DNA from 4 places in the Pseudomonas sp. SDO5532_S415 genome. Region 1 is predicted to be linked to each of the others. Evidence: predicted binding sites of a transcription regulator. Region 1 holds the regulator's gene; each other region holds the start of a gene.

Region 1 (4,436 bases):
GATGGATACGGCAACCAGCGGCTGTGACAGCTCGGTGTGAATCAACGCACGTTCGGCCAGTTCCGGCAGCAACCCGGCAGGCAGGTTGTCGATGCAGTAGTAGCCGTTGTCCTCGAGCACATCGAGGGCGGTACTTTTACCTGAGCCGGAGCGGCCGCTGACGATGATCAAGCGCATGATTACTGCCCGTTTTGCTCGTCCAGGACAACCTGATACAAGGCTTGATTGCTCGGGGCGCTGCGCAGTTTGTCGCGCACGTCCTTGCGGTCGAGCATGCTGGCAATCTGGCGCAACAACTCAAGGTGCGCATCGGTGGCGGCTTCCGGGACCAGTAGCACAAACAGCAGGTCAACCGGGGCGCCGTCGATGGCGTCGAAATCTATAGGGGCGTCAAGGTGCATCAAGGCACTGATGGGCGCGTTGCAACCCTTGAGGCGGCAATGAGGAATGGCGATGCCGTTGCCAAAACCGGTCGAGCCGAGTTTTTCGCGGGCGATCAAAGCCTCGAAGACATCTTGCATCTCCAGATCCGGCACTTCGCGATGGATAAGGTTGGCAATTTGCTCGAGGGCTTTCTTTTTGCTGCCGCCCGGCACGTTCACCAGGGAACGGCCGGGGGTCAGGATGCTTTCAAGTCGGATCATGGGTTGGGAGTGTTAACGACCGGTAGCGCCCTGGAGGAGGCTCTGGGTCTTTTCCTTATGCTTTTTGAGTTGTTTATCCAGCTTGTCGGTCAAGGCGTCGATCGCCGCGTACATATCGGTATGTTCCGCGTTGGCGACCACTTCATTGCCGGGAATATGCAGCGTGGCTTCGATTTTCTGCTTCAGCTTTTCGACCGTCATCGTGACCTGCACGTTGGTGATCTTGTCGAAATGTCGCTCCAATCGTTCGAGTTTTTCGCCGATGTAGGTGCGAAGAGGTTCGGTCACTTCCAGTTGGTGTCCACTGATGTTGACTTGCATACAGCTTCTCCTTCGTTGCCAGTGCATAAAGCGGCAGATCAGATGATCTGCCACTGGAACGCTGTGGCGTGGCTCTACATCAACCGCTTGCGTTCGCTCGAAGGCGCGATCCCGAGGGATTCGCGGTACTTGGCGACGGTGCGGCGAGCCACCTGAATGCCTTGTGCCTCCAGTAAACCAGCGATCTTGCTGTCACTCAACGGCTTTTTCTGATTTTCCGCGGCAACCAGTTTTTTGATGATCGCGCGGATCGCCGTGGACGAGCATTCGCCGCCTTCGGAGGTGCTGACGTGACTGGAGAAAAAGTATTTCAATTCATAGATGCCCCGGGGGGTATGCATGAATTTCTGCGTGGTCACCCGTGAGATCGTCGACTCGTGCATGCCGACCGCTTCAGCGATGTCATGCAGGACCAACGGCTTCATCGCCTCGTCGCCATACTCCAGGAAGCCGCGCTGATGCTCGACGATCTGGGTGGCTACTTTCATCAGGGTTTCGTTGCGGCTTTGCAGGCTCTTGATGAACCAGCGGGCTTCCTGCAGCTGATTGCGCATGAAGGTGTTGTCGGCACTGGTATCGGCGCGGCGCACGAAGCCGGCGTACTGGGCATTGACCCGCAGCCGTGGCACCGACTCCTGGTTGAGCTCTACCAGCCAGCGCTCGTTGTCCTTGCGCACGATCACGTCCGGGACCACATATTCGGCTTCGGTGGACTCGATCTGCGAGCCAGGGCGCGGATTGAGGCTCTGGACCAGTTCGATGACCTGGCGCAGTTCGTCTTCCTTGAGTTTCATGCGGCGCATCAGCTGGCTGTAGTCACGGCTGCCGAGCAAGTCGATGTAATCGGTGACCAGGCGTTTGGCCTCGGCCAGCCAGGGTGTTTTGGCAGGCAGCTGGCGCAATTGCAGCAGCAGGCATTCACCCAGGTTACGGGCGCCGATGCCGGCGGGTTCGAATTGCTGGATGCGGTGCAGGACGGCTTCGATTTCGTCCAGTTCGATGTCCAGTTCCGGATCGAAGGCTTCGAGGATTTCCTCGAGCGTTTCGTCCAGATAGCCCTGATTGTTGATGCAGTCGATCAGGGTCACGGCAATCAGCCGGTCGGTGTCGGACATCGGGGCCAGGTTCAATTGCCAGAGCAGGTGGCTTTGCAGGCTTTCGCCGGCTGATGTGCGGGTGGTGAAGTCCCACTCGTCGTCATCGTTGCTGGGAAGGCTGCTGGCGCTGGTCTGGTAGACGTCTTCCCATGCCGTATCGACGGGAAGCTCGTTGGGAATGCGTTCGTTCCAGTCACCTTCGTCGAGGTTATCAACCGTCGGCGCGCTTTCCTGGTAGGACGGTTCCTGGATGTCGGTGTTGGGCTTCTGTTCGGCGTTGTCGGCCAAGGGGTCGGTGTTGTCGAAGTCGTCGCCTTCTTCCTGGCGCTCGAGCATCGGATTGGACTCCAGGGCCTCCTGGATTTCCTGCTGCAGGTCCAGGGTCGACAATTGGAGCAGGCGGATGGCCTGTTGCAGCTGCGGTGTCATCGTCAGCTGCTGGCCCATTCTCAAGACTAGCGATGGTTTCATGGCAGGGGCTTAACACCTTATTCGCCGGCGCACATGCGCCATCCACTACAGGGGCGCCGGAGCGCCAAACATAAGCAAATTATATGCCCGAAGTTGCGGTGTTTGCCTAGAGCGCTGTAACAATAAAAAAGTATTGATTTTTATCGAGACAAGCGCTCGGTCGACTAGCCAGCACTTCAGTGCTTACAGGCGGAACTCATGGCCCAGGTACACTTCCTTGACCAGGTCGTTGGCCAGGATGGTGTCGGAGTCGCCTTCGGCGATCAGTTGGCCATCGTTGACGATGTAGGCTGTTTCGCAGATATCCAGGGTTTCACGGACGTTGTGGTCAGTGATCAGTACGCCAATGCCCTTGGCCTTGAGGTGGTGGATGATCTGTTTGATGTCGCCCACCGAAATCGGGTCCACGCCGGCGAAGGGTTCGTCGAGCAGGATGAATTTCGGGTTGGTGGCCAGTGCGCGGGCGATTTCCACGCGGCGGCGTTCGCCACCGGACAGGCTCATGCCGAGGTTGTCGCGGATGTGGCTGATGTGGAACTCCTGCAGCAGGCTTTCCAGCTCCTGGCGACGATCGGCCTTGTCGAGTTCCTTGCGGGTCTCGAGGATGGCCATGATGTTGTCGGCCACCGACAGTTTGCGGAAGATCGACGCTTCTTGCGGCAGATAACCGATACCGGCCTTCGCACGACCGTGCATTGGCTGGTGGCTGACGTCCAGGTCGTCGATCAGGACGCGGCCCTGATCGGCCCGTACCAGGCCAACGATCATGTAGAAGCAGGTGGTCTTGCCGGCGCCGTTGGGGCCAAGCAGGCCGACGATCTGACCGCTGTCGATGGACAGGCTGACGTCACGCACGACCTGGCGGCTCTTGTAGCTCTTGGCCAGGTGCTGAGCTTTCAGAGTTGCCATTACTGGGCCTTTTGCTCGTCGGTTTTCTTTTTCGGCTGGATCACCATGTCGATGCGTGGGCGCGCTTCGGTGACTTTGCTGCCTGTGGCGCGACCGGCGCTGGCCAGCTTTTTAACGGTGTCGTAGACGATTTTTTCGCCCTGGGTGACGTTGTTGTCCTTGTCGACGACTTTGGCGCGATCGATCAGCACGACGCGGTTTTGCGTTGCGTGATACTGGATGGTCACGCCCCAGCCTTGAACCGGCTTGGCATCGCCCGCGGTTTGCACTTGTTCGAAGTAGGCGAGGTTGCCCACGGACGTCACCACATCGATATCACCGTTAGGTGCACGGGTCATGGTCACTTTGTTGCCGGTGACCTTCATCGAGCCTTGGGTGATGATCACATCGCCCGTGTAGGTGGCGATACCGTTCTTGTCGTCCAGCTGGGCGTCGTCGGCCTGAATGCGGATAGGCTGCTGTTGATCATCCGGCAGGGCCCAGGCGCTCACGCTTCCCAGTGCTGCGCTCAGACTGAGCAAAATAGGGAGGGTTTTAACGAGCCTCATACTGTCCTCTTACGTTCGAGAGCAGGTGTATCCTGCTTTCTTTCAAGTACGCTTTCATTCCGTTGCCTGTCGATACGCCGCCAGCGCCGTCGATTCTAACGGGTTGCTCGGTCTGCGCATATTGCTTCTGCGGGAACACTGTCATGCGAGTGGTGGTGATCAGGGTCCTGCGGTTTTTCTCGTCGAAACGCGTGATACGTACCGAATCGATCAGCTCGACCTGTGTGCCGTCGGGATTGACTTCACCCTTTTCGCTCTGGACGTGCCACGGGAACTCGGTGCCGCGGAACATGTTCAGGTCGGGATTGGTCAGCAAGGTCACTTCGGTGGCTTTGAGGTGTTCGACCTTGTCCGACGTCATTTCGTATTGCAGTTTGCCGTCCGGCAGGAACTGCACGCTGTGGGCGTTGATGGCGTAATAGTCGATTGCGCTGTTGTCGACTTGC
Region 2 (4,436 bases), on a different contig from region 1:
TGAAGTGTCCAAGCACCGTAGCGTCGAACACATCACCATGGTCGAGATCGACGGCACCGTGGTCGATATGTGCAAGGAATTCCTGCCGAATCACTCCAAAGGCGCCTATGACGATCCACGCCTGAACCTGGTGATCGACGACGGCATGCGTTTCGTCGCCACTACCACGGAAAAGTTCGACGTGATCATTTCCGACTCCACCGACCCCATCGGTCCGGGCGAAGTGCTGTTCTCGGAAAACTTCTACCAGGCCTGCCATCGCTGCCTGAACGACGGTGGCATCCTGGTGACGCAGAACGGCACGCCGTTCATGCAGATCGACGAAGTCAAAACCACCGCCGGTCGCCTGCGCAGTCTGTTCCCGGACTGGCACTTCTACCAGGCCGCAGTACCGACCTACATCGGTGGCTCGATGACCTTTGCCTGGGGCTCGACCAATACCGCTTATCGCCAATTGTCCCGTGAAACCCTGCAACAGCGCTTCGCAGGCAGCGGCATCGTCACGCGCTACTACAATCCGGAAATACACATCGGCGCCTTCGCTTTGCCACAGTACGTGCTGCAAGCAGTGGGCAAGCCAAGCAACGATTGATGGTTGATGCATAATTACTGCAGGAGCGAGCCTGCTCGCGAAAGCGGTCTTTCAGTCGATTGAAATGTCGACGGGTATACCGCCTTCGCGAGCAGGCTCGCTCCCACAGGTTCTTTGTTGTTACATCCTGTTTGCTGTAATCCGTTGGAACGATCAATTCGAGCTAAAGTCGAGATAGGTGTAAGCCCATTCACGGGTTTGATAGAGGAGGCTCCGATGTCAAAGTGGAAAGTCACTTTCGTGGATGATCATGGTGAAACGATCGACGAGGTCTTCGAGTGCGAGGAGTGCCCGAGTCACGAGCAGGCCGCCAAACTCATCAAGGAACGACTCCTCCCTGTCGCCGCCAAGCTGGATTTGAACGATCTGGAAGGGCGAACCCCTGACGCGAGCGTCAAAAACCTCAAAATCCAGAACAGCATACAAATCCTCCGTATCACGCCAATCTGAACATCTCCTGTCACATTCTCAACCAGGCCTTGGCAGCGGCTCTATCCTGAGGCTACTCTGCAATCGAGATCAGCGAATGGATCGCTAAGGTCTGGTCTTGTCAGCTACATGCTTGTTTCCCGTCGGCACATCGGTTGCCGAAACGCCCGTAGCCATGGTTACGCGCGAAGGGAGTACGGAAAGTCTATCCATCGGTTTGAGGAGGACGTTTCATGAGCACAGCCTATCAAGAAGACATCAGCAGCAGCGTGCTGCGCCGCATGAAAGAAGGCGGTTTCGACTTTTCACGATTCCATCCCATCGAGTTCTACGCCATTTTCCCGGATGAGGAGCGGGCACGCAGGGCGGCAGGTCATTTTCATCGTGGGGAATCCCTGAATGCGCAAATCAGTGTGCGCGACGACGGTGCCTGGGCGCTGGAGTTAAGCAAGGTCATGTACGCCACCTATGATGACATCGGCGACTTCGAGCAGGGTTTCGAAGCGGTGGTCGAGCCATTGGGCGGCATCATTGAGGGCTGGGGGGTCAAGCAGGAGGTACGAGGGCGACTCGCATAACATTATGAATAGCAGCAACCAGCAATGACGGCTGACCTTCGGGTTGGCCGTTTTCGTTTGTGCAGAATAAAAAATCGCATTTCAACAAAACAAAAAAAAGCCACCTGAGCGGGTGGCTAAAAGGGAAGACCGGTAAGGAGAGAAACCGGTCGGAGCATGCCGGACCGGGTTGCCGGAGCAACCGAATAAGTGAGGCTGAGGACTTCACTGAACAGGTGCTGGTGAAGTTTTTTCAGCGGATGCACGGATTATCCACAGCGTTAACCGGGCAGTGAAATCAACTCTGGCTATGCTGGTGATAGGCAACAACATTGCCTTGCAATGAAGCGGGGGCGATCAGGTGGGGGCAGTTACCGCACAGGATTGGTGCGGTGTCTGTGTATTGAATATCCAACTGATTGATATCAAAGCGTTTATGCCGATGGCGCGGGCCTTGCAGAGGTCCGTACGTCCGGGTGACAAGGAGTACGGCATGATCCGCACCTATTTTGATGAGATGTACGATGCCGGCGGCCAGGTCCGCCCGCATTATCGGGAGTTTGCCCGTTGGCTGGCCGAAACGCCTGACGAGCTTCTGGCACAACGGCGACGCGAGGCCGATCTGTTATTTCATCGCGCCGGGATTACGTTCACGCTCTACGGTGATGAGCAGGGGACAGAGCGCCTGATTCCCTTCGACACCATTCCCCGCAGCATCCCCGCCAGTGAATGGCGGGTGGTCGAGCGGGGCTGCATTCAGCGAGTCAAGGCGTTGAACATGTTCCTCGCCGACCTCTACCACGAGCAGCGGATCATCAAGGCCGGCATCATTCCGGCCGAGCAAGTGCTGGCCAACGAGCAGTACCAGTTGGCGATGCAGGGGCTGGATCTGCACCGCGATATCTATTCGCATATTTCCGGTGTCGATCTGGTGCGCGACGGCGACGGCACGTACTACGTGCTCGAAGACAATCTGCGCACGCCCAGCGGTGTAAGCTACATGCTCGAAGACCGCAAGATGATGATGCGTCTTTTCCCCGAGCTGTTCGCGGCGCAACGCATCGCACCCATCGATCACTATCCGAACCTGTTGCTCGATACGCTGAAAAGCTCCAGCCCGATCGACAACCCGAGCGTTGTAGTGCTGACGCCGGGGCGCTTCAACAGTGCGTTCTTCGAACATGCGTTCCTGGCCCGGGAGATGGGCGTGGAGCTGGTGGAAGGCGCGGACCTGTTCGTGCGGGACGACAAGGTCTTCATGCGCACCACCGATGGGCCGAAAGCCGTTGATGTGATTTATCGCCGCCTCGACGATGCGTTCCTCGATCCCCTGGCTTTCAATCCGGAATCAATGCTCGGCGTGCCGGGGCTGCTGTCGTCCTACCGGTCCGGCAATGTGGTGCTGGCCAATGCCATCGGCACGGGGGTGGCGGACGACAAGTCGGTGTACCCGTTCGTCACGGACATGATCCGGTTTTATCTGGACGAAGAGCCGATCCTGAAGAACGTGCCGACCTGGCAGTGTCGTAATCCGTCCGAGCTGTCCCATGTGCTGGCCAATCTGCCGGAACTGGTGGTCAAGGAAACCCAGGGCTCCGGCGGTTACGGGATGCTGGTGGGGCCGGCGGCAACAGCCGCGGAAATTGAAGCCTTCCGCGCGCGAATCATCGCCAAGCCCCATGCCTACATCGCGCAACCGACACTGTCGCTGTCGACCTGTCCGACCTTTGTCGAAAACGGCATCGCGCCGCGCCATATCGACTTGCGTCCGTTTGTGTTGTCTGGCCGAGAAACCCGGGTCGTGCCCGGCGGCCTGACCCGTGTCGCCCTGCGCGAAGGCTCCCTGGTGGTGAATTCCTCCCAGGGTGGCGGAACCAAGGACACCTGGGTGGTCGAGGATTGAAGGAAGCCTGTCATGTTAAGTAGAACTGCCTCGGATCTGTATTGGATGTCGCGTTACCTGGAGCGGGCGGAAAACCTCGCACGGATGCTCGACATCAGTTATTCGCTGTCACTGATGCCACAGGATGGTCGTGGCAACGGCCTGCACGAACTGGCCATGCCGCTGTTGATTACCGGCACCCTGGACGATTACCTCGAACGCCACGGCGAGCTGCATGCCGAACGGCTGCTGCACTTTTTCGCGCTGGATGCGGCGAATCCGGCGAGCATCTACAGCTGCCTGGGTGCGGCGCGTGCCAGTGCCCATGCGGTGCGTGGGCGAATCACCGCCGACATGTGGGAAAACATCAATGCGACCTGGCTGGAAATTCGCGGAATTGCCGAACAGGGCCTGAGTCGCTACGGCATGAGTCGTTTCTGCGAGTGGATCAAGGAACGTTCCCACCTGTTCCGGGGCGCGTCCTACGGCACCATCATGCGCAACGATGCGTTCCGTTTCATTCGCCTGGGGACGTTCATCGAACGCGCCGACAACACCTTGCGCCTGCTCGATGCCCGTTACGAAATGGCCGGCGATCAGGCCGAAGCGGTCAGCGACGGCACGGCCCACGCGTATTACCAGTGGAGTGCCTTGCTGCGGGCACTGTCATCGTTCGAGGCCTATACCGAAATCTACCGTGACGCTCCCGGCGCCCGGCATGTGGCCGAGTTGCTGTTGTTGCGGGCCGACGTGCCGCGCTCGTTGCGTGCCTGCACCGAAGAAATCGACCAGATCCTTGCCCAGTTGCCGGGGGCCAATGGCCGCCCGGCGCAACGCCTGGCCGCGGAAATGGACGCGCGCCTGCGCTACACCGGCATCACCGAAATCCTCGACGAAGGCCTGCACGCCTGGTTGACCGAGTTCATCCCGCTGGTGCGCCAGTTGGGCAACGCGATTCACAGTTCCTACCTGGAGG
Region 3 (4,436 bases), on a different contig from region 1:
TCAACGATGACCGCACCACCAACATCGATGATCTGTTGATTCCGCAACCGGCCGATACCGGTGCCAAGACCGCTGCTGCCAAACCCGCCAGTAAAGAAAAGCCGCTGGGCATCCACATCGGCGGGATCGTCATCAACGACGGCTCGGCCAACTTCGCCGACTTCAGCCTGACGCCGAACTTCGCCACCGCCGTTCAACAACTCAACGGTCAGATCGGTACCATCGACAGCCGGCAGGCAAAACCGGCCAGCGTCGACGTCAAGGGCAAGGTCGATCGCTATGCACCCGTGACCATCAAGGGTTCGGTCAACCCGTTCGACCCGATGGCCAGCCTCGACATCGCCACCAGCTTCAAACGCGTGGAGCTGACCACGCTGACACCCTACTCCGGCAAGTTCGCCGGCTACCGCATCCGCAAGGGCCGGCTGAATCTGGACCTGCACTACAAGATCACCAAGGGCCAGCTCCAGGCCGAAAACAAAGTGGTGGTCGAGCAGTTGCAACTGGGTGAAAAAGTCGACAGCCCCGACGCCGTGAGCCTGCCGCTGAAACTGGCGATTGCCTTGCTCAAGGATGTCGACGGCAAGATTTCCATCGAACTGCCGGTGTCCGGCGACTTGAACAACCCACAGTTCAGCGTCATGCCGATTGTCTGGCAAACCTTGCGCAACCTGATCGTCAAGGCGGCCGCCGCGCCGTTCAAACTCATTGGCGGACTGGTGGCCGGTGGCGGGTCGGAAGATCTGGGCAGTGTGTCGTTCGCGCCGGGCTCAAGCGAGCTGAGCAAGGACGCTGAAGCGGCCCTGGTCAAGCTGTCCCAGGCCCTCAAGGAACGCCCGGCCCTGCGCCTGGAAATCGAAGGCACCGCGGCCAAGAGCAGCGACGGCCCGCTGATTGCCGAGCAACGCCTGGAGCGGGAGTATCAGTACAACTACTACAAAATGCTCCAGCGGCGCGGTGAAAAGGTACCGGCGAGAGCTGCTTTGCTGGAAGTGCCTGACAGCGAGAAAGGTCCGCTGCTGGAAGGGATCTACCGCACACGTCTGAAAACCCAGCCGCCTGCCGAATGGAAAGACCTGGGCAAAGAAGAACGCACCGCGAAGATGCGCGAGGGCGTGATCCAGTTCTGGAGTTCCAGCGAAGTGCTGTTGCGTGAGTTGGGCCAGGAACGCGCCAGCAGCATCAAGGATTATCTGGTCGACAAGGGTCAACTGGCCGATGACCGCGTGTACTTCATCGATGCCCAATTAGGCGAAGCGGAAAAGGACGGCAAGGTCGTTACGCCCATGCATCTGGACGCCGAATGATGGGCAAGCGGCTACTGCTCGCATTGACGTTGGCGTTGACGGCGAACCAGGCCTTGGCGGCGGATACTTTGCGCTGCGGCAGCCAATTGATCAGTGTCGGCGACCGGTCGAGCGAGGTACTGCACAAATGTGGCGAACCCGTCAGCCGCGATCTGCTGGGTTACAAGCGCAGCGCCGATCGACGGGAAGAGTTTCAGGTCGAGGAATGGACTTACGGGCCGAACGGCGGGATGTATCAGTACTTGCGGTTCGAGGGGAATCGGTTGGTGCAGATCACCAGCAAACGCGGTAACTGAAAACACCATAAAACACTGTGGGAGCGAGCCTGCTCGCGAAAAGGGACTGACATTCAACACATATGTTGGCTGACAGACCGCTTTCGCGAGCAGGCTCGCTCCCACAGTTGTTTTGCATACCCCCGCAATAGAACAGGCCCCGACACGAATGCCGGGGCCTGTAATGGCCACATCCTTATGGCCGTTCGCATGAACTCCTCAAGATGCGACAGACGTATATCTCGGCCCGCCTGCCGCGCCTTCTCCCAGTCCAGGCGAGAAGCCTTGCCCTTACTCGGCTTTCAGGCCGTCAGCGGAAACCGCCTTGACGCCTTTGATGTTCTTGGCGATTTTCACCGCAACGTCTTTCTGGCTATCCGTGACTGCGGTAGTGGAAGACAGGGACACAACGCCTTTGTTGGTTTCCACTTTGATATCGGTACCCGGAATGCCTTTTTCGGTAACCAGGTCTGCTTTGACTTTGGTAGTGATCCAGGTATCGGAAACATCCTCTTTCGCTTCAGTGACTTCACCGGCGGCCAGCATCATGGGTGCCTGAGTCGCCTGAGTGGACTGTGCAAATGCTGCGTTAGCCATGGTCAGGGTCAGCGCGGTTGCAGTAGCGGCAGCGATAGCGAACTTCTTCATACGAGTAACTCCTGTTTTTCTGGAAAGTCTGCTGGATGTCTTTTCAGCAGGGTTACCAGAGATATTGCGAACGCTGTGCCAACCTTGAGACACACAACAATTCTTTATAAATCAAGTAGTTAGCAACCAGTTCTTTTTTCGGAATCATGCAATTTGCATGACCCGGCCATTCTCTACATGCAAGTTGCGGGTTTTTGATAAGGCCTAAGGCCATGAATTGTCGGGAGTTTTCCTCAGCACTCGGAACTTACAGGCGGCGAACAAAAAATACCCCGCGCGAGGCGGGGTACCAGGCAACCGGATGAGGAATCAGACCTTAGGGGCAATGCCTTCGCAGCCTTTAGGCGCGAACTCCTGGTCGACGGTAGTGGCGCATGTCCAGCCCGTCACCGCACGCGTCAAGGTAATGGTTTTGTTCAGCACCGGACCGGGTGCATTCAGGATTGTGCAACCAATTGTGCCCGTTCCATCAGCGGCGTTACCCGACGCTGTCGTTGTGCAGTTGGAGGTTGTCGCGGTACCGCCGACTTTCGTCAGATCAGGATCGGTTCCTTGATTCATCAGATCCTCAAACGGAACCTTCAACGCCGAAATTTCCGCCAGCCCCGCCGTCACCTTCGCCCGCGCCTGGTACTTGGAATAAGCCGGGATCGCAAACGTCGCCAGAATCCCGATGATCGCCACCACGATCAGCAGCTCGATCAGGGTAAAACCTTTTTGAATGTTCATTGACAGCCTCCGTGCATGAGTCGAAATCTCATGATCTGAATCTGTCGCAGCACAGCCCATGCCAAGCGCCGCATGCCCTGTTGGCGGGACGCAAGACCGCCACAACCCCTCCTCCAACCCCCAGCATCCGCACTATCTGACACTTTTTGTCACCTCACCGGCGCTGGTTTGGTTCCATCGCTTGACTAGGCTATAAGTCATTCAACTGTCTTGGTCCGGTCGTCCAACGAATGACATCGCCCTCAGCGGCCTGGCCAAGCAATGGGTCCTGGCCGGGCTGCTCACTGGCACAAGCGCGCAACAGGCATCTCAACAAGCCCGAGGAACGCATCGGCACATTCACGATCTATGAGCCGGTCGGCTGCGAACATTGCAACGACCGGCGCACCGCAGGCTTGCTCAAAGCCATGCAAGGCATCACCAGCCTTGAAGAAATCAACCAGGTCACCAAGGACTGAACATGGCGGTCAAAGCAGCAAAAATCAGTGTGTACGCCTGGGAAGGCACTGACCGTAAAGGCACGAAGGTCACCGGCGAGTTGAGCGGTCAAAATCCGGCGTTGATCAAGGCGCAGTTACGCAAGCAAGGCATCAACCCCGGCAAGGTGCGCAAGAAAACCACTTCGCTGTTCAACCTGGGCAAGCGTATCAAGGCCCTGGACATTGCCCTGTTCACGCGCCAGATGGCGACCATGATGAAAGCCGGCGTGCCGTTGTTGCAGTCGTTCGACATCATCGCCGAAGGCTTCGATAACCCGGCCATGCGCACCCTGGTGGATGAGTTGAAACAGGAAGTCGCGGCAGGCAACAGCTTCGCCGCCGCCCTGCGTAAAAAGCCCCGGTATTTCGATGAGCTGTACTGCAATCTGGTGGATGCCGGGGAGCAGGCCGGCGCCCTGGATACCCTGCTGGAGCGGGTGGCGACCTACAAGGAAAAGAGCGAAAGCCTCAAGGCCAAGATCAGGAAAGCCATGACCTACCCGCTGGTGGTCGTGTTCGTCGCAATCATCGTGACCGGGATTCTGCTGGTCAATGTGGTGCCGCAGTTCCAGTCGGTGTTCGAAGGGTTTGGTGCCCAATTGCCCGCGTTCACCGTGATGGTCATTGGCCTGTCGCGGTTCATGCAGGACGGGTGGTGGATGATGCTAGGCGGGCTGATCGTGGCAATCTTCGCGTTTCGCCACGCCTTCAAGACCTCGCAAGGCTTTCGCGATCGAACAGATGCCTGGCTGCTGAAGGTGCCGCTGGTGGGGACCTTGATGTACAAGTCCGCCGTGGCCCGTTTCGCCCGCACCCTGTCGACCACCTTCGCCGCCGGCGTCCCCTTGGTGGAAGCCCTTGAGTCGGTGGCCGGCGCCACTGGCAATATCGTGTTCAAGCGTGCGGTGCTGCGCATCAGGCAAGACATTTCGATGGGCATGCAGTTGAATTTTTCCATGCGCACTTCCGGTGTTTTTCCAAACATGGCCATTCAGATG
Region 4 (4,436 bases), on a different contig from region 1:
AAAGGCACCGTGGACACGGATCGGCAGACTGGTGCCTGGCGGCATGTACAGCATGTCACCGTGACCCAGCAATTGTTCAGCGCCACCCTGGTCGATGATGGTCCGGGAGTCGATCTTGCTCGATACCTGGAACGCCATGCGGGTCGGGATGTTGGCCTTGATCAGACCGGTGATCACATCCACCGACGGCCGCTGGGTCGCGAGGATCAAGTGGATACCGGCCGCACGCGCCTTCTGGGCGATACGGGCGATCAACTCTTCAACCTTCTTGCCGACGATCATCATCATGTCGGCGAATTCGTCCACGACCACGACAATGGTCGGCAGCTTCTGCAGCAACGGCGCTTCGTCGTGGATGCTTTCACGCTTGTACAGCGGATCGCTCAACGGCTCGCCGGCGTCCTGGGCTTCCTTGACCTTGGCATTGAAGCCCGACAGGTTTCGCACGCCCATCTTCGCCATCAATTTGTAGCGCCGTTCCATCTCGGCGACGCTCCAGCGCAGGGCGTTGGCCGCGTCCTTCATGTCGGTGACCACCGGACACAGCAGGTGCGGAATGCCTTCGTAGATCGACAGTTCCAGCATTTTCGGGTCGATCATGATCAGCTTGGCGTCTTCCGGGCCGGACTTGAACAAGATCGACAGGATCATCGCGTTCACACCCACCGACTTACCGGAACCGGTAGTACCGGCCACCAGCAAGTGAGGCATTTTCGCCAGGTCGGTGATGACCGGCTTGCCGCCGATGTCATGGCCCAGGGCCAGGGTGACCGGCGACTTGAAGTTGTCGTACTCAGGGGTCGACAGGACTTCGGAAAAGCGCACGATCTGCCGGTCTTCGTTGGGAATCTCGATACCGACGGTGGTCTTGCCCGGAATCACTTCCACAACCCGCACGCTGGTCACGGCCAAGGAACGCGCCAGGTCCTTGGCGAGGTTGGCGATGCGGCTGACCTTGACCCCGGCCGCCGGCTGGATTTCGTAACGGGTAATTACCGGGCCCGGATGGATCGAATCGACGGTGACTTCGACGCCGAACTCCTTGAGCTTGATTTCCAGCAGGTGGCCGACCGCCGCCAGGGATTCCGGTGAGTAATTGAGTTGTTTCTTTTCCGCGGGATCGAGAATCGAGATCGGCGGCAAGGTGCCTTCCACGGCGCTGTCGACGAACAGCGGCGCCTGTTTCTCCTTTTCCACGCGTTTGCTCGGCGCTGGGGGTTTGACCGGGGCCGGGGCAATCACCGGCGGCACCTGCTTCTCGCGCTCGGACATGTGCTTGCTCAGGGCCTGCTCGCGCTCGATCAGGCGTTCCTTGACCTTGGCCTGCTCGCGCTTGTCCGTCACGGTCGGCGCGACCACGTCGTGCACGCGATCATCGACTTCACGCAATTGCGCGACCAGCTGTTTGCGCTCGGTCCGGGCCGCCCACCAGCGATTGGCCGCGCCCTGGAACAACTCGAACAGGTCGAGGGTGATCTTGCCGGTGACGTCCATCACCTTGAACCACGACAGGTCGGTGAACACGGTCAGGCCGAACAGGAACAGGGCGATGAACAGCAGCGTGCTGCCCTGGATGTTCAGCGCGTTTTTCGCCAGATCGCCCAGGCTTTCGCCCAGCGCGCCGCCAGCGCCGGCCGGCAGACCGGTCGCGGCATGGAAATGGATATGCGCCAGCGCCGCGCCGGACAGCACCAGGAACACCAGGCCGATCAGGCGCCAGGAAAACAGCCAGCCGCTCCACTGCCACGGCTCATGGCGCTGACGGAAGATCTGATAAGCCTTGATCGCCAGCAGCAACGGGAAGATATAGGCGAAGTAACCGAGCACCATGAACAGGATATCGGCGCTGTAGGAGCCGGCGGGTCCGCCGAAGTTCTGCACGTCATCGATCTTGCTGTTATGGCTCCAGCCCGGATCGTCCTTGCCATAAGTCAGCAAGGCCATCATCAGGAACAGGCACAACGCACCGATGGCGATCAATGCACCTTCCTTGAGCCGGTAGTGCAATTGCTGGCGCCAGAGCGGAACGACTGTTTTGGGTGCTTCGGTGGATTTCTTCAAAACGCTTCTTTTCCTGCGCCATCGGCGCGTCCATCTGGTGAATGTCTAAAAAACAGCCCAAAAAACTGCCCAATCCAGGCAGGTAAAAAAGTTAACAGGCGCAACCGGGTCTACTTTTAACACTGTGCCCCGGTTTTTATAAACACGAGGTGCACGCTTATTCTGTTACAACCACAGTTACAAACGCTGTTACAACCAGGCATTGTACGGGTTTGTTCGTCCGATGCCATGCTTGAAACACTTGTATGCAGCATAGTCAAAAACACATTACATGCGACTCAATTGGAGCATGCATTCTCTTTTGTGACAAAGGCTTATGAGGTGTTTTTATGAGCGAAGCGCAACATCACCGCCTGATCATCCTGGGTTCCGGCCCCGCCGGTTACAGCGCAGCCGTGTATGCCGCCCGCGCCAACCTCAAACCCGTTGTCATTACCGGCATACAGGCAGGTGGCCAGCTCACCACCACCGTCGAAGTCGATAACTGGCCAGGTGATGTCGAAGGACTCACCGGCCCGGTCCTGATGGAGCGCATGCAAAAACACGCCGAGCGCTTCGATACACAGATCGTTTACGACCACATCCATACGGCCAAGTTGCAACAGCGCCCGTTCGAATTGACCGGCGACAGCGGTACTTATACGTGCGACGCACTGATCATTGCCACCGGCGCCTCGGCGCAATATCTGGGGCTGCCATCGGAAGAAACATTTGCCGGCAAGGGAGTTTCGGCCTGCGCGACCTGTGACGGTTTCTTTTACCGCAATCAAGTGGTTGCGGTGGTCGGCGGCGGCAACACGGCGGTTGAAGAAGCGCTGTACCTGTCGAACATCGCCAAAGAGGTCCATCTGATTCACCGTCGCGACAAGCTGCGGTCGGAGAAAATCCTCCAGGACAAACTCTTCGAGAAGGCCGCCAACGGCAATATCCGCCTGCACTGGAACCAGAATCTGGACGAAGTGCTGGGCGATGCCAGCGGCGTGACCGGCGCCCGCCTGCGCGACAGTCATACCGGCGAAACCGCTGAACTGGCACTGTCCGGCGTGTTCATCGCCATCGGCCACAAACCCAATACCGACCTGTTCGTCGGCCAGCTGGAAATGCGCGATGGCTATTTGCTGGTCAAGGGCGGCAGCGAGGGCGATGCCACTGCAACTGCCATTGCAGGCGTGTTCGCTGCCGGCGACGTGGCCGATCACGTTTATCGCCAGGCGGTCACCTCCGCCGGGGCCGGCTGCATGGCGGCCCTCGATGCGGAAAAATACCTCGACGACATTCCTGCCGTTTGACGGCACACTGAGTGACGGGCCAAATTGCGCCCGTCACCGCCCTCCCCTTCTGCAAGCCCGGACGCCATGCTGACTTGGTTACAACGCAACTCCCTGACTTTCCCGCCGCTGGAAAAAGCCATGCGCGACCCCAACGGCCTGTTGGCCGCCGGCGGCGACCTGTCTGCCGATCGGCTGATTCAGGCCTACCGTCACGGCTGTTTTCCATGGTTCTCGGAAGGCCAGCCGATTCTCTGGTGGTCGCCGGATCCGCGCACCGTCCTGTTTCCCGACGAACTGCACGTTTCCCGCAGCTTGAACAAACTGCTGCGCCAACAACGTTATCAAGTGACCTTCGACCAGGACTTTTCCGCCGTCATTCGCGCCTGCGCCGCCCCACGGGAATACGCCGATGGCACCTGGATCACCGAGACCATGCAGGACGCCTACCTGGAGTTGCACCATCGCGGTTTCGCGCACTCGGTGGAGGTCTGGGACCAGGGCACGCTCGTCGGCGGGCTGTACGGCCTGGCGATGGGCCGGCTGTTTTTCGGCGAATCCATGTTCAGCCGCGCCGACAACGCCTCCAAATATGGCTTTGCCACACTGGTCAGACATCTGAAAGACTCGGGTTTTGTGCTCATCGACTGTCAGATGCCCACCGACCATCTGCACAGCCTGGGCGCACGGGCGATTCCCCGCAGCGCATTTGCCGGCTACCTGGCGCAGTATCTGGATCAACCCAGCCGTGCCACCTGGGTTTGCTGAGCGACTTTTGCGCGCGTGGCTTACACTTAGAGACGCCCCTAATTAAAAGCTTATCCGAGGGTTGATCATGACCGAGTTGGCGCGCTTGAAGTTTTATGCCACTCAGCCCCATTCTTGCAGCTATCTGCCCGAGGAGCAGGCCACGACCCTGTTTCTCGACCCCAGTCAGCCCATGGATGTGCATGTCTATGCAGACCTGTCGGAAATGGGTTTTCGTCGCAGTGGCGACCACTTGTATCGCCCCCATTGCCAGAACTGCAATGCGTGCGTGCCGGCGCGCATTCCTGTTGCGCAATTCACACCCAACCGTCAGCAGAAACGCATTTTCAAGCGCAACGC

The links. Region 1 encodes sigma-54, which starts transcription at its own class of promoters, with help from an activator protein. Its sites were predicted from a motif close to ANTGGCATNNANNTTGCTNT; they were not measured.
Region 2: the regulator sigma-54 is predicted to act here: its motif matches at 1,898-1,917, upstream of ACW9HW_RS25590 (circularly permuted type 2 ATP-grasp protein).
Region 3: the regulator sigma-54 is predicted to act here: its motif matches at 3,006-3,025, upstream of ACW9HW_RS12275 (pilin).
Region 4: the regulator sigma-54 is predicted to act here: its motif matches at 2,321-2,340, upstream of ACW9HW_RS21990 (DNA translocase FtsK).

Annotation. Positions count from the first base shown of each region.
Region 1 covers NZ_JBSVWS010000026.1:18,115-22,550, reverse strand. The annotation lists gene rapZ (RNase adapter RapZ) at 1-177, opposite strand, end outside; gene ptsN (PTS IIA-like nitrogen regulatory protein PtsN) at 180-644, opposite strand; gene hpf (ribosome hibernation-promoting factor, HPF/YfiA family) at 657-965, opposite strand; gene ACW9HW_RS09625 (RNA polymerase factor sigma-54) at 1,040-2,533, opposite strand; gene lptB (LPS export ABC transporter ATP-binding protein) at 2,717-3,442, opposite strand; gene lptA (lipopolysaccharide transport periplasmic protein LptA) at 3,442-3,990, opposite strand; gene lptC (LPS export ABC transporter periplasmic protein LptC) at 3,977-4,436, opposite strand, start outside.
Region 2 covers NZ_JBSVWS010000176.1:6,666-11,101, reverse strand. The annotation lists gene speE (polyamine aminopropyltransferase) at 1-592, shown strand, start outside; gene ACW9HW_RS25600 (hypothetical protein) at 809-1,042, shown strand; gene ACW9HW_RS25595 (ribonuclease E inhibitor RraB) at 1,255-1,599, shown strand; gene ACW9HW_RS25590 (circularly permuted type 2 ATP-grasp protein) at 2,072-3,481, shown strand; gene ACW9HW_RS25585 (alpha-E domain-containing protein) at 3,494-4,436, shown strand, end outside.
Region 3 covers NZ_JBSVWS010000040.1:2,870-7,305, forward strand. The annotation lists gene ACW9HW_RS12260 (DUF748 domain-containing protein) at 1-1,307, shown strand, start outside; gene ACW9HW_RS12265 (DUF2845 domain-containing protein) at 1,307-1,603, shown strand; gene ACW9HW_RS12270 (BON domain-containing protein) at 1,874-2,230, opposite strand; gene ACW9HW_RS12275 (pilin) at 2,540-2,959, opposite strand; partial or broken gene ACW9HW_RS12280 (hypothetical protein) at 3,277-3,417, shown strand; gene ACW9HW_RS12285 (type II secretion system F family protein) at 3,420-4,436, shown strand, end outside.
Region 4 covers NZ_JBSVWS010000123.1:8,362-12,797, reverse strand. The annotation lists gene ACW9HW_RS21990 (DNA translocase FtsK) at 1-2,061, opposite strand, end outside; gene trxB (thioredoxin-disulfide reductase) at 2,391-3,350, shown strand; gene aat (leucyl/phenylalanyl-tRNA--protein transferase) at 3,417-4,097, shown strand; gene ACW9HW_RS21975 (arginyltransferase) at 4,165-4,436, shown strand, end outside.